2 linked regions of the Cohnella herbarum genome follow. Each later gene encodes a partner of the first gene's protein in a complex. Links are inferred from orthologs where the notes say so. Each region holds a gene or a part of one and is shown on either strand. Other genes may lie near its edges.

What was found. The genes of interacting proteins can lie anywhere in the genome.
Region 2: pfkA (region 1) and pnp share a complex: the UniProt entries of both Bacillus subtilis proteins name them as parts of the possible RNA degradosome complex. The link is inferred for Cohnella herbarum from one-to-one orthologs.

Annotation. Positions count from the first base shown.
Region 1 is NZ_CP051680.1:149,968-156,366, forward strand. What follows is about bases 1,595-4,589. They hold pfkA (6-phosphofructokinase), read left to right. Parts: upstream 1,595-2,605; coding sequence 2,606-3,574; downstream 3,575-4,589. Other genes in these bases: HH215_RS00705 (tetraprenyl-beta-curcumene synthase family protein), read left to right, coding at 1,595-2,574; HH215_RS00715 (DUF3906 family protein), read left to right, coding at 3,593-3,793; deoR (DNA-binding transcriptional repressor DeoR), read left to right, coding at 3,966-4,589. Outside these bases: HH215_RS00695 (multi antimicrobial extrusion protein MatE), read right to left, coding at 1-946; HH215_RS00700 (hypothetical protein), read left to right, coding at 1,128-1,472; more of HH215_RS00705, read left to right, coding at 1,495-1,594; more of deoR, read left to right, coding at 4,590-4,922; deoC (deoxyribose-phosphate aldolase), read left to right, coding at 4,927-5,598; HH215_RS00730 (pyrimidine-nucleoside phosphorylase), read left to right, coding at 5,633-6,399. UniProt on the Bacillus subtilis protein: Catalyzes the phosphorylation of D-fructose 6-phosphate to fructose 1,6-bisphosphate by ATP, the first committing step of glycolysis.
Region 2 is NZ_CP051680.1:2,051,222-2,055,886, forward strand. The notes cover bases 1-2,963. They hold pnp (polyribonucleotide nucleotidyltransferase), read right to left. Parts: upstream 2,551-2,963; coding sequence 451-2,550; downstream 1-450. Other genes in these bases: HH215_RS09165 (polysaccharide deacetylase family protein), read right to left, coding at 1-254; rpsO (30S ribosomal protein S15), read right to left, coding at 2,807-2,963. Outside these bases: more of rpsO, read right to left, coding at 2,964-3,076; HH215_RS09180 (bifunctional riboflavin kinase/FAD synthetase), read right to left, coding at 3,274-4,251; tRNA pseudouridine(55) synthase TruB, read right to left, coding at 4,287-4,665. UniProt on the Bacillus subtilis protein: Involved in mRNA degradation. Catalyzes the phosphorolysis of single-stranded polyribonucleotides processively in the 3'- to 5'-direction. Necessary for competence development in Bacillus subtilis.

The DNA.
Region 1 (6,399 bases):
GCATCAGCAACGGAGGAATGAATCCCAGCATCAACGTGAATTTACGGACGATAGCCGGATTCGATCTGACGAACAGCAAGGCGATTTGGTGGAAATAGGTAAAGAAACCTAAGACCAAGTTCATTAAACTGCCGGCTACGGCGAACGAGGCCACCGCAAGCGTACCCCTCTCGGTCGATCCGAGGAGCGCGTTCAGGATGGGGAGCAGCCAGACGACGATGAGCGAGGAGTATAGCAACGGGTTATAGAAAGACATAACTTGTTTAGGCTTCGTAATCTCGCAATTTTCATCCTTCAAAGGCATATCTTTGAGCAGTCTGCTCGATTCCCACCAACTGATCGAGGCTTCGATCATCATCCCGAACACGAAAATGATCGTACCTTGCAAAGCGCTAGTGACGCCTATGTGAAGGAAATACTGGGATAACAAAAACATGCCGGCTAAGCGAAAGATCATCGCGATCGTCAGCCAGCGGGTTCTCATTTTGTAAATGATAACCCCTTGATACAAGCAACGAATACCGGAAAAGACGGATAAGAACATTAGGGCGGCGAAAGCATGAATCGCTTCTCGTTCAACGATGGCGTCCGCGCCGTACGCGGCGCCGAATATCCAGTGGCCTACAGGCGTATAAGATACGAGGCCTCCGAAGAGGACCGAAGATCCGAATACGTAGAAACTAACGCTCCTGACTGCACGGAACGAGGTGCGATCCCTGACTAAGGCGGAACAAGTTTGGCGGAACAGCACGGCAGGTTTCTCCGTTACGCCCAGTAAACTCATTGCGAGCGCGTAACCGGCCAATATAATCTCGGGATTGCTGGATCTGGCTAACGTTCCGTTAATGATGACGTGGCTTAAGTTGATTAGGAGGACTGAAATGCCCATAGGGATGAAAAACAGGAAAAGCCGTCTCAGCGAGACCGGCCCGTTATCTTGCGACATAAGTAAGCTCCTTCTAGATGATATGGCGTTGTCCGTTCCACTAGATAGCTTGTATTATATCAGATAATCGATTGTTTTCGGGAAAGGAATTCAGACGATAAAGCTGGATTTCGTCGGTCTGAAATGATAAATTAAAGTGATGATGATTTTGCTAGGCTCTTGAGGAAAACGGGTGGTAACCATGCGGATATCCGAGCTATGGCTCGATAGACAATTCGAATTTAGCGAACGGCACGGGATTTCCGTTCCTTGTTTGGATAAGGATTGGGACGATCTGGACCATGAGCAACAGTCCGCGATCTTGTCCAGATGGGAAATGATTCGCGGAGGCATACCGGATCATATCATGCGATTCGAAGCCAAGATTAGAATCAAGCAGCAGCAACTGTTCGAGGAAGACGACTTTGTGCGATCCTGTACGATCAACGGAGAAATCGCCGATCTAGCCAGCCGAATCAACGACCTGAACATATGGTTCCGTACCCAGCAGGAATTAGACGACGAATCGAAAATGCATATCGGATAGAGCAAAGCGGAGGACCCTTGATATGAAAACCCAGCCCCTATTGGCGGGTCGTGCCCCAAGCGGGCCGATTTCGTTGATGAAAAGAGTGTATAAATACGTGCTGCCGGAAGTTCGCGCCGAATTGGGCCGATGGCGAGCAAGAGCGGATGGGATCGCGGATCTGGAGCTTCGCAAGCAAGCGTTGGACAGCATGAACGCCAAGCAGTTTCATTGCGAGGGAGGCGGAGTCTATGCGGCCGCCAATCTCGAGCAAAGACACGTGTTGATTCCGCTGATCGTCGCTCTGCAAACCATCAGCGATTACTTGGATAATTTATGCGACCGAAGCACCTCCTTAGATCCGAACGACTTTCGCCTACTGCATCAAAGCATGATCGACGCGGTATCGCCGGGGTCTCCGGTGTCTAATTATTATGCCTTGCGAGAAGAACAGGACGATAGCGGTTATTTGGCCGCGCTGGTCGAGCAATGCAGAACGTCTATCGCGGCGTTGCCTTCCTATCATCTGGTGCGGGAGCATGTCGTAGAGCTGGTAAAGCTGTACGGAGATTTGCAGGTATACAAGCATATTGCCCATGCGGACCGCGAGCCTGCGTTGTTAAGTTGGTGGGACGAGCACGCTTCCCGCTATCCGCAACTGATGTGGAATGAATTCGCGGCGGCGACCGGATCGACGCTTGGAATGTTCATGCTGTTCCTCGCCGCAAGCGATCCCAAGCTCGAAGCGGAACAAGCCGCTTCGATCAGAAACCACTATTTTCCGTCCATTTGCGGATTGCATATTATGCTCGATTATTTGATCGATCAGGCGGAAGACAGGGTGGGCGGAGATTTGAATTTCTGCTGCTATTACGATGACCAGCGGATGCTAAACGAACGAATGAAGCAAATCGTAAACGCGGCCAGAAAGTCCGCGGACGAGCTTCCGTTCGGCTATTTCCACCGGATGATCGTAGAAGGTCTGGTCGCGTTGTATTTGTCCGATCCTAAAGTCAAGGATCAACGGGACGTTCGCGATACCGCCAAGCTTCTTATGAAGGGAAGCCCTTGGTCTAGGTTGTTTTTCTGGCTGAATAGCCATTGGATAAGGAAAGCCATGTAATACGATAGAGACATTTGGGAGGAATTGCGTAATGAGTGCTGTAAAAAAGATTGCCGTATTAACAAGCGGCGGAGATTCCCAGGGAATGAACGCGGCGGTTCGGGCTGTCGTAAGAAGCGCGTTATTCCGCGGCTTGGAAGTATATGGCGTGCAACGGGGTTACCAAGGTTTATTGAACCAGGATCTTAGACCGATGGATTTGCGAAGCGTGGGCGATATTATCCAACGCGGAGGCACGATTCTCCAAACCGCCCGCTGCAAGGAGTTCATGACTCCGGAAGGCCAGCAGCGCGGTGCCGACGTTCTTCGCGAGCAAGGCATCGACGGCCTTGTCGTTATCGGGGGAGACGGTTCTTATCATGGGGCTAACAAATTAAGTAGATTGGGAATCAAGACGATGGGACTGCCGGGGACGATCGATAACGATATTCCTTTCACCGATTTCACGATCGGATTCGATACGGCGGTCAGCATCGTCGTTGACGCGATCAATAAACTGCGCGATACGATGACTTCTCACGAAAGATCTTCGGTCGTCGAGGTTATGGGACGCCATTGCGGCGATATCGCCTTGTACGCAGGCTTAGCCAGCGGAGCGGAAGCGATTCTCGTGCCGGAAGTACCTTTCGATATTAAAGATATTTCTTTGCGGATGAAGGATAACTTCCAGAAAGGCAAACGTCACGGAATCGTCGTAGTTGCCGAAGGGGTTTGTTCCGGCGATGAAGTAGCTAGGAATATAACGGAGTATAGCGGCATCGAACCGCGCGTAACCGTACTCGGTCACATCCAGCGCGGGGGATCTCCGACTCACAATGACCGGATTCTCGCGAGCCAGCTCGCGGACTTCGCGGTTCAACGTCTGCTGGAGGGCGACTCGGGCAAAGGGATCGGGATCATCAAGGGAGAGTTCGTGGCCACCGATATCGAGAAGGTCGTGTCCACTAAGAAATCGTTTAATCTGGATCTATACAACCTTGCCTTGCGGTTATCCCAATAATCAGAACGCGGTGAATTCATGTTTCTATATAAATTAGAAGTACAATTAGAGAATAAGAACGTCGTACTGGTCGTCATGGGAGACAACGACGAACAGGTCATGAACGAAGCCGAAATGCATTTGTCGAAATATTTTGTCGTTCCTCCGGTTATTCTCGAGATCGCTCTAATCGAGAAAAAGAGAGCGAATAAAGGTACGGCTTACGTTATTGAATCATAAGCGAATCGAAAGTGTGAGAGAAGCTGACGTCGAATAGATGGCGTCAGCTTTTGTATGTAATTTGTCCTAGCGCGGAAAGCTATTATCCATTATAATAACGAGTAGAGAACATAATTTCATTTTAAGTGAACAAAATTTCAAAAAAACTGCATGTCGAATGGTGTGACTTTTGTTGGATAACGACAAAATCAAAAAAATAATCGAAGCGGCGAAGCTGTATTACCAGTTGGATTACAGCCAGAATGAAATCGCGGATGCGCTCGGCGTCTCCAGACCCACGGTATCCAGGCTGCTACAGCAAGCGAAGACCGAAGGCATCGTTACGATCGAGATCAAGGATCCGACGGAAGACGTCGAAGTTCTGCGAAGTTTGCTTAAAGAGCGATTCCGGTTAAAGAACGTGGTCGTTGCCTTTACGCCGACTTACGACGAGATCGTAGTAAAGAAGTACATCGGGCAAGCCGCGGCATCCTATGTTACCGAACTGGCCAAAGACGGGGACACGATCGGAGCGTCATGGGGCTCGACGATGTATCAGGTAGCCTTGCAACTGAAGGAGAAGTCCTTAAGCAATTCTTTCGTCGTTCAATTGAACGGCGGCGTTAGCGATGCCGATGTGCATATTTCCCCGTCGGAAATCGTTCATTTGTTCGGCAAGGCCTTTAACGTAACGCCTTATTTCATGTATTTGCCGGCAATCGTAGATCATATTCTCGTAAAGCAGTCCATGTTGACCGATCGACATATTCGAAGAGTAATGGATATGGGGAAAAACGCGAACATCGCGGTCTTCACGGCGGGCTCGCCGACTCCGGATTCCGTGCTGATCAACTCGAATTATTTGCGCGATGACGAGCTTGAAGACATCAAGACGAAAGCCGTCGGCGATATTTGTTCGAGGTATTTCGATTGCAATGGCGAAATCTGTTTGCAAAGTCTAGATGAGCGGACGGTCGGAATCGAGTTGGCAGATCTACGATCCAAGGAGCATTCGATTCTCGTAGCCGGAGGCCCTTCCAAAGTCAACGCGATCTTCGGAGCTCTGCGAGGCCGATATGCAAACACCCTGGTGACGGATCAAATTACCGCTAAGGCTTTACTCAAAAAAAACGAGCCACAGGAGAAATGACATTATGACACCTGAACAAATCGCAGGAATGATCGATCATACATTGTTAGTCGCGGTAAGCACGGAGGCGGAAATTATCCGCGTATGCGCGGAAGCGAAGCAATACGGTTTCGCAACGGTATGCGTGAATCCTTACTGGGTACCCGTTGCCGCCCGTGAACTGGCGGGGAGCAGCGTGGGAGTGACGACCGTAATCGGGTTTCCTCTCGGGGCAACCAGAACAGAGATCAAAACCGCGGAAGCGGAAGACGCGATCAAAGCCGGCGCTACGGAAATCGATATGGTGCTGAATATAGGTGCCTTGAAGTCCGGGCAAGCGGATGCGGTCCAAAGAGATATTCAAGAGGTCGTTCATGTTTGTAAAGGGAAAGCTAAGGTTAAAGTGATTATCGAAACCTGTTATCTATCGGACGAGGAGAAACGTCAAGCTTCCCTCCTCTGCAAGGAAGCGGGAGCGGATTTCGTCAAGACGTCCACGGGCTTCGGAACCGGCGGGGCAACCGTTGAGGATATCGCGTTGATTCGCCATGTCGTCGGGCCGGATATGGGAATTAAAGCGTCAGGCGGCGTGAGGGATTTGGATATCGCAAAGAAGTTGATTGCGGCAGGCGCGACAAGACTTGGCGCAAGCTCCTCGATCGCGATCGTAACGGGCGGAGTCGGACAAGGGTACTAATCGCCGAAGGCGATAAGCAGGGGGTAAAAAACAGATGAGAACCGTCGACTTAATAACGAAAAAACGCGATGGCGGAGAGCTAACGGAAAACGAAATCAACAGCTTGATTAGCGGGTATACGGACGGATCGATTCCCGACTACCAAATGTCCGCCATGGCGATGGCGATTTTCTTCAAGGGTATGACGCCTACGGAGAGAGCGAACTTGACTATGGCGATGGTTCATTCCGGAGAGACGATCGATTTGTCGGCGATTTCCGGCATTAAAGTAGACAAGCACAGCACTGGCGGAGTAGGAGATACGACGACGCTCGTGCTGGCGCCTCTTGTTGCTTCTATCGGCGTTCCCGTCGCCAAGATGTCCGGAAGAGGCTTAGGCCATACCGGAGGGACGATCGATAAGTTGGAATCCGTTCCGGGTTTCCACGTCGAGATCGATAATCAAACGTTCTTGGATTTGGTTAATCAGAACGGTCTAGCCGTTATCGGCCAGAGCGATAATCTGACTCCGGCAGACAAGAAGCTTTACGGACTTCGGGATGTTACCGGAACGGTAAATTCGATCCCCTTGATTGCAAGCTCGATTATGTCCAAGAAAATCGCTTCCGGAGCGGATGCGATCGTTCTCGACGTGAAAACGGGAGACGGCGCTTTCATGAAGGAAATGTCCGAAGCCGAAGAATTAGCGGCATGCATGGTGGATATCGGCAATCGCGTCGGTCGCCGCACGATCGCAGTGCTATCGGATATGAGTCAGCCGCTTGGAAACGCGATCGGGAATGCATTAGAGGTGAGAGAAGC
Region 2 (4,665 bases), 1.9 Mb from region 1 along the record:
AGATACGTAGCTTTTACATCCACTACACGGCCGTCGTAGCCGGGAATCGCTTTCCACACCCTATCGATGACAGGGTTGATCGGAGATTGGTTTTGTTTGGCAGCCTCGGATTTGATCCAACTCATCAATTGATCCTCGGATTGCTCATTCATAATTGCCGCGCTCGCGGTCGGGCGTGATTTAACGGCTTGTACGAAAGATTGTAACGGACCATATGTCCCGGCTATCAGGATCGTTACCAAGCATGCCAGCATGATCCCTAACTTGGCAGCTGACGTATTTCTGTTCAATTGGCGCACCCCCGTCTTGTCCCTGTTCCCTGCCTCATCCTATGCCGGGAAATTGGGCTTTATGAGTGAGCATCCCATTGAACTCGCTGATTTATGCAAAACAAAAAGAGACCAGCTTGTTGGAGTCTCTTTTGTCAATCCTATGCACTTGTTTGTTGGGTTATACCGATACTTGCTCCGAATTCAGCAAAGCTTTGCGGGACAAGTTGATACGGCCCATATTATCGATTTCAGTGACCTTAACTTCGATCTGGTCTCCGATATTCACGACGTCTTCCACTTTCGCAACGCGTTCGTTCGCGAGTTGGCTAATGTGAATAAGCCCGTCTTTGTTCGGCAGAATTTCGACGAAACAGCCGAATTTCTCGATCCGTTTAACCGTTCCAGTATACACTTCGCCGACTACGACTTCTTTAACGATTCCCTCGATAATTCCGCGGGCGCGTTGGTTAGCCGCTTCGTCCGTAGAAGCAATATAGACGGTACCGTCTTGTTCGATATCGATTTTCACGCCGGTTTCCTCAATGATTTTGTTGATGATTTTACCGCCGGAGCCGATAACGTCCCGAATTTTATCCGGGTTAATTTTGAGCGAAATGATTTTCGGAGCGTATTTGCTTAATTGCTTACGCGGCTCTTGAATCGTTTCGAGCATTTTGCCCAAGATGAACAAACGTCCTTCTTTGGCTTGTTGCAAGGCATCCGTAAGAATTTGACGATCGATTCCGTCAATCTTGATGTCCATTTGGATAGCCGTAATTCCAGCGGCAGTTCCTGCCACCTTAAAGTCCATATCGCCCAGATGATCTTCCATCCCTTGGATATCGGTTAAGATCGAAGTATGATCTCCGTCTTTGATCAAGCCCATCGCAACACCCGCGACAGGTGCTTTTATCGGAACCCCGGCATCCATCATTGCAAGCGTGCTCGCGCAAATACTTGCTTGCGAAGTAGAGCCATTCGACTCCAGAACCTCGGATACTAGGCGGATCGTGTAAGGGAAATCCACTTCCGACGGGAGAACTTTAAGCAATGCCCGCTCGCCGAGAGCACCATGACCGATTTCGCGACGGCCCGGCGGACGCAAAGGACGTGCCTCGCCAACGGAAAACGGCGGGAAGTTATAGTGGTGCATGAACCGTTTGGACTCTTGCGGGCTAATACCGTCCAAAATTTGGACTTCGCCAAGCGGTCCTAACGTACAAATACTAAGAGCTTGAGTTTGGCCGCGGGTAAACAACCCGGAACCGTGCGTACGAGGAAGAATCGACGTATCGCTTGAAATCGGACGGATCTCGGACAACCCTCGACCATCGGGACGCACTTTATCATGCGTGATCAGACGGCGAACTTCGTTCTTGACGATATCGTACAATACTTCTTTGACGTCTTTAAGCTTGCTTGGCGTCTCGGCGTACAAGTTGCCGAAATGTTCTACCGTCTCGCCATTGATAGCATCGATCGCTTCTTGGCGGGCATGTTTCTCGGAGATGCTAACGGCTTGTACGAGTCTAGCCTGTGCATATGCTTGAACGTCTGCTTCCACAGTCTCGTCCACGCTATGAAGTTTCACCGCCATTTTCGGTTGACCGGCTGCATTAACCAATTGATCGATCGTATCTACGATCTTCTTGATCTCATCGTGTCCGAACATGATCGCTTCCAGCATATCCGCCTCGGATACCTCGTTAGCTTCTGCTTCGACCATCATAATCGCATCTCGGGTTCCCGCTACGACTACGTACATATCCGTGATTTCTTCCTGAGCTTGCGTCGGGTTCACGATAAACTTACCGTCGATCCGGCCAACGATTACGCCTCCGATCGGACCGTTAAACGGTACGTTCGAAATCGCCAACGCAGCGGAAGTTCCGATCATTGCGGCAATTTCGGGAGAACAATCTTGATCCACGCTCAGTACGAGATTTACGATTTGAACGTCGTTCCTAAAGCCTTCGGAGAATAACGGACGAATCGGACGATCCGTCAATCGGCTGGCAAGAATCGCTTTCTCGCTCGGGCGTCCTTCCCGTTTAATGAAACCTCCGGGAATTTTACCTACCGCATATAAACGCTCTTCATAGTTTACGGTAAGCGGAAAAAAATCGAGATCCTTCGGCTCGTTAGAAGCCGTTACAGTAGAAAGAACCACCGTATCTCCATAACGTACGACGACAGCGCCGTTCGCCTGCTTAGCCAATCTTCCCGTTTCCAAAGCGAATGTACGGCCGCCAAGCTGCATTTCCACGCGTTGCTCCAAACTGATTCCCTCCTCTAAGTGCGAGCATTGCTCGTCACGTCATCCAAATCCTACCATAAGGCGTATCTCACGATATTAGACTTGGGCTAAATAACCTTATGTAATTTCGACACTCTTCTCATTATTTCCTGCCAAACCGTAGCTTAGGCATGACTCTTAAGATTCGAATCCCTAATATGGGAAAAAGCAACCTGATGCCGGAAAGGGCGTTGAGCCCCATTCGGCGAAGCCAGGTTGCTTTCGTGCGGGTAATAAATTAACGGCGAAGTCCCAATTTTGCAATCAGGGCACTATACCGGCTTACGTCTTTGTTTTTCAAGTATGCTAGCAACTTACGACGTTGACCAACCATCTTGAGCAAACCACGGCGGGAGTGATGATCTTTCTTGTGCTCCCTAAAGTGAGTCGTCAGATTGTTGATGTTCTGCGTAAGGATAGCAATTTGGACTTCCGGGGAACCCGTGTCCGTAGCATGCGTCTTATGCTCTTCGATCAATTCTTGTTTGCGTTCTTGTGTCAATGCCATCCTTGTTCACCTCCTTCATTAGAATCGCCGTTACCCCAGCAAACGTCGGTGAGCACGAATTGCCAAGATAAGGTTCATTAGCGCATGTACACCCGAGTGAAACCCGGATGACAGCAACGTGTTACAGTATAGCATACTATTGGCCTTACATACAATGCCAGAGTATGAGGGACAACTAAAACATGAATTATTTCTACCTATCTTTGAACCGAAACGATTTCTTTGGCTTGAGCGGCATCGAGCGATATCTGTGCGACCAACTGCTCGATGGAATCGAATTTTTTCTCCGCGCGTAGGAAGGTATGGAATGTCAGGGCGAGTTGGCGCCCATACAAGTCCCCACCGAAATCGAACAAATGCGCCTCTAATCTTAACGCGCCTCCAGGGGCGTCGAATGTCGGACGATAGCCAACGTTCAACACTCCGTTATATCGACTTTCGAATTCGCCGGAGTCGGATAGAAGATCGATATAGATCGCATATACGCCGGAGCGTGGAATCACGTATGGCTGCTCCGGCAACAAATTCGCGGTCGGATAGCCGAGCAATCGACCTCTCGCGTCGCCATGGACGACTAAGCCCTTAATAACATAAGGACGCCCGAGAAGCGCGGAAGCTTCAAGGCTTTCACCTTCAGCCAACCTGTCGCGTATTCGGGTACTGCTGACTTTGTCGTCCTCCAGAAATACGGGGGAAACGACTTGCACTTGAATTTCCCCATTACCATGAAGCCTAAGCGTGTCCGCATTCCCTTCGCCTCGGTGTCCGAACGAGAAATCAAAGCCCACGGTCGTCGCCTTCACGCCTAGCGGGTTAATTAGCGTCTTGACGAACTCTTCGGCCGTCACTTCGGAGAACGACCGCTCGAATTGAATAACATACGCCGCTTCAACGCCAAGCTTGGATAGCAGGGAAAGCTTGTCCGCAAGCGGAGTCAGCACCGTTTGGTACTGAGAACCATGGCCTAAGACAACCCTAGGATGCGGATCGAAGGTCATTACAGCGGGTACCAAACCTTGTTCGCGCGCCAGAGCGACAGCTTGGCGTACGACTTCTTGATGACCTAAGTGTACGCCATCGAAAAAACCGATCGCTAGCGATATCCCTTGTTCTTTCCGTGCTCCTTCAGGGAGAGCTCCCGTTACATTCGCAATTGATAGATCAAACCGTTCCACGTGATGCCCTCCTGCTCAGTCGGACGGACAATACTTTAACTGTCATCCGAAGCGTAAAACACCTTAATCGGGCGGACTGTTTCTCTATTCTCGTCAACGAAGAATAATCCGAGAAAGGCACCGTCCGATCGGTAAAGTTTTATTAATCCAGTGCTGTCGGGAGGGGGTTGAAGTCTTGCGGCTTCAATCCTCTTGCCCTGCAATGCATATAACGATTCCGGGTAAGCTACCGATGACGAAGGGATTGCCGTTAGCATCGAATCGCCAGCTAGCAGCTTATCTCCCAGTTCCCCTTGCTTAATCAGCTCCGGAATCTGCTCTAACGTCACGCACTGCTCTTGTTTGATACCGGCACTTTCCGTACGAACAAGTTCAGCCATGACAGCCGGAACGCCCAACTTGCGGCCAATATCC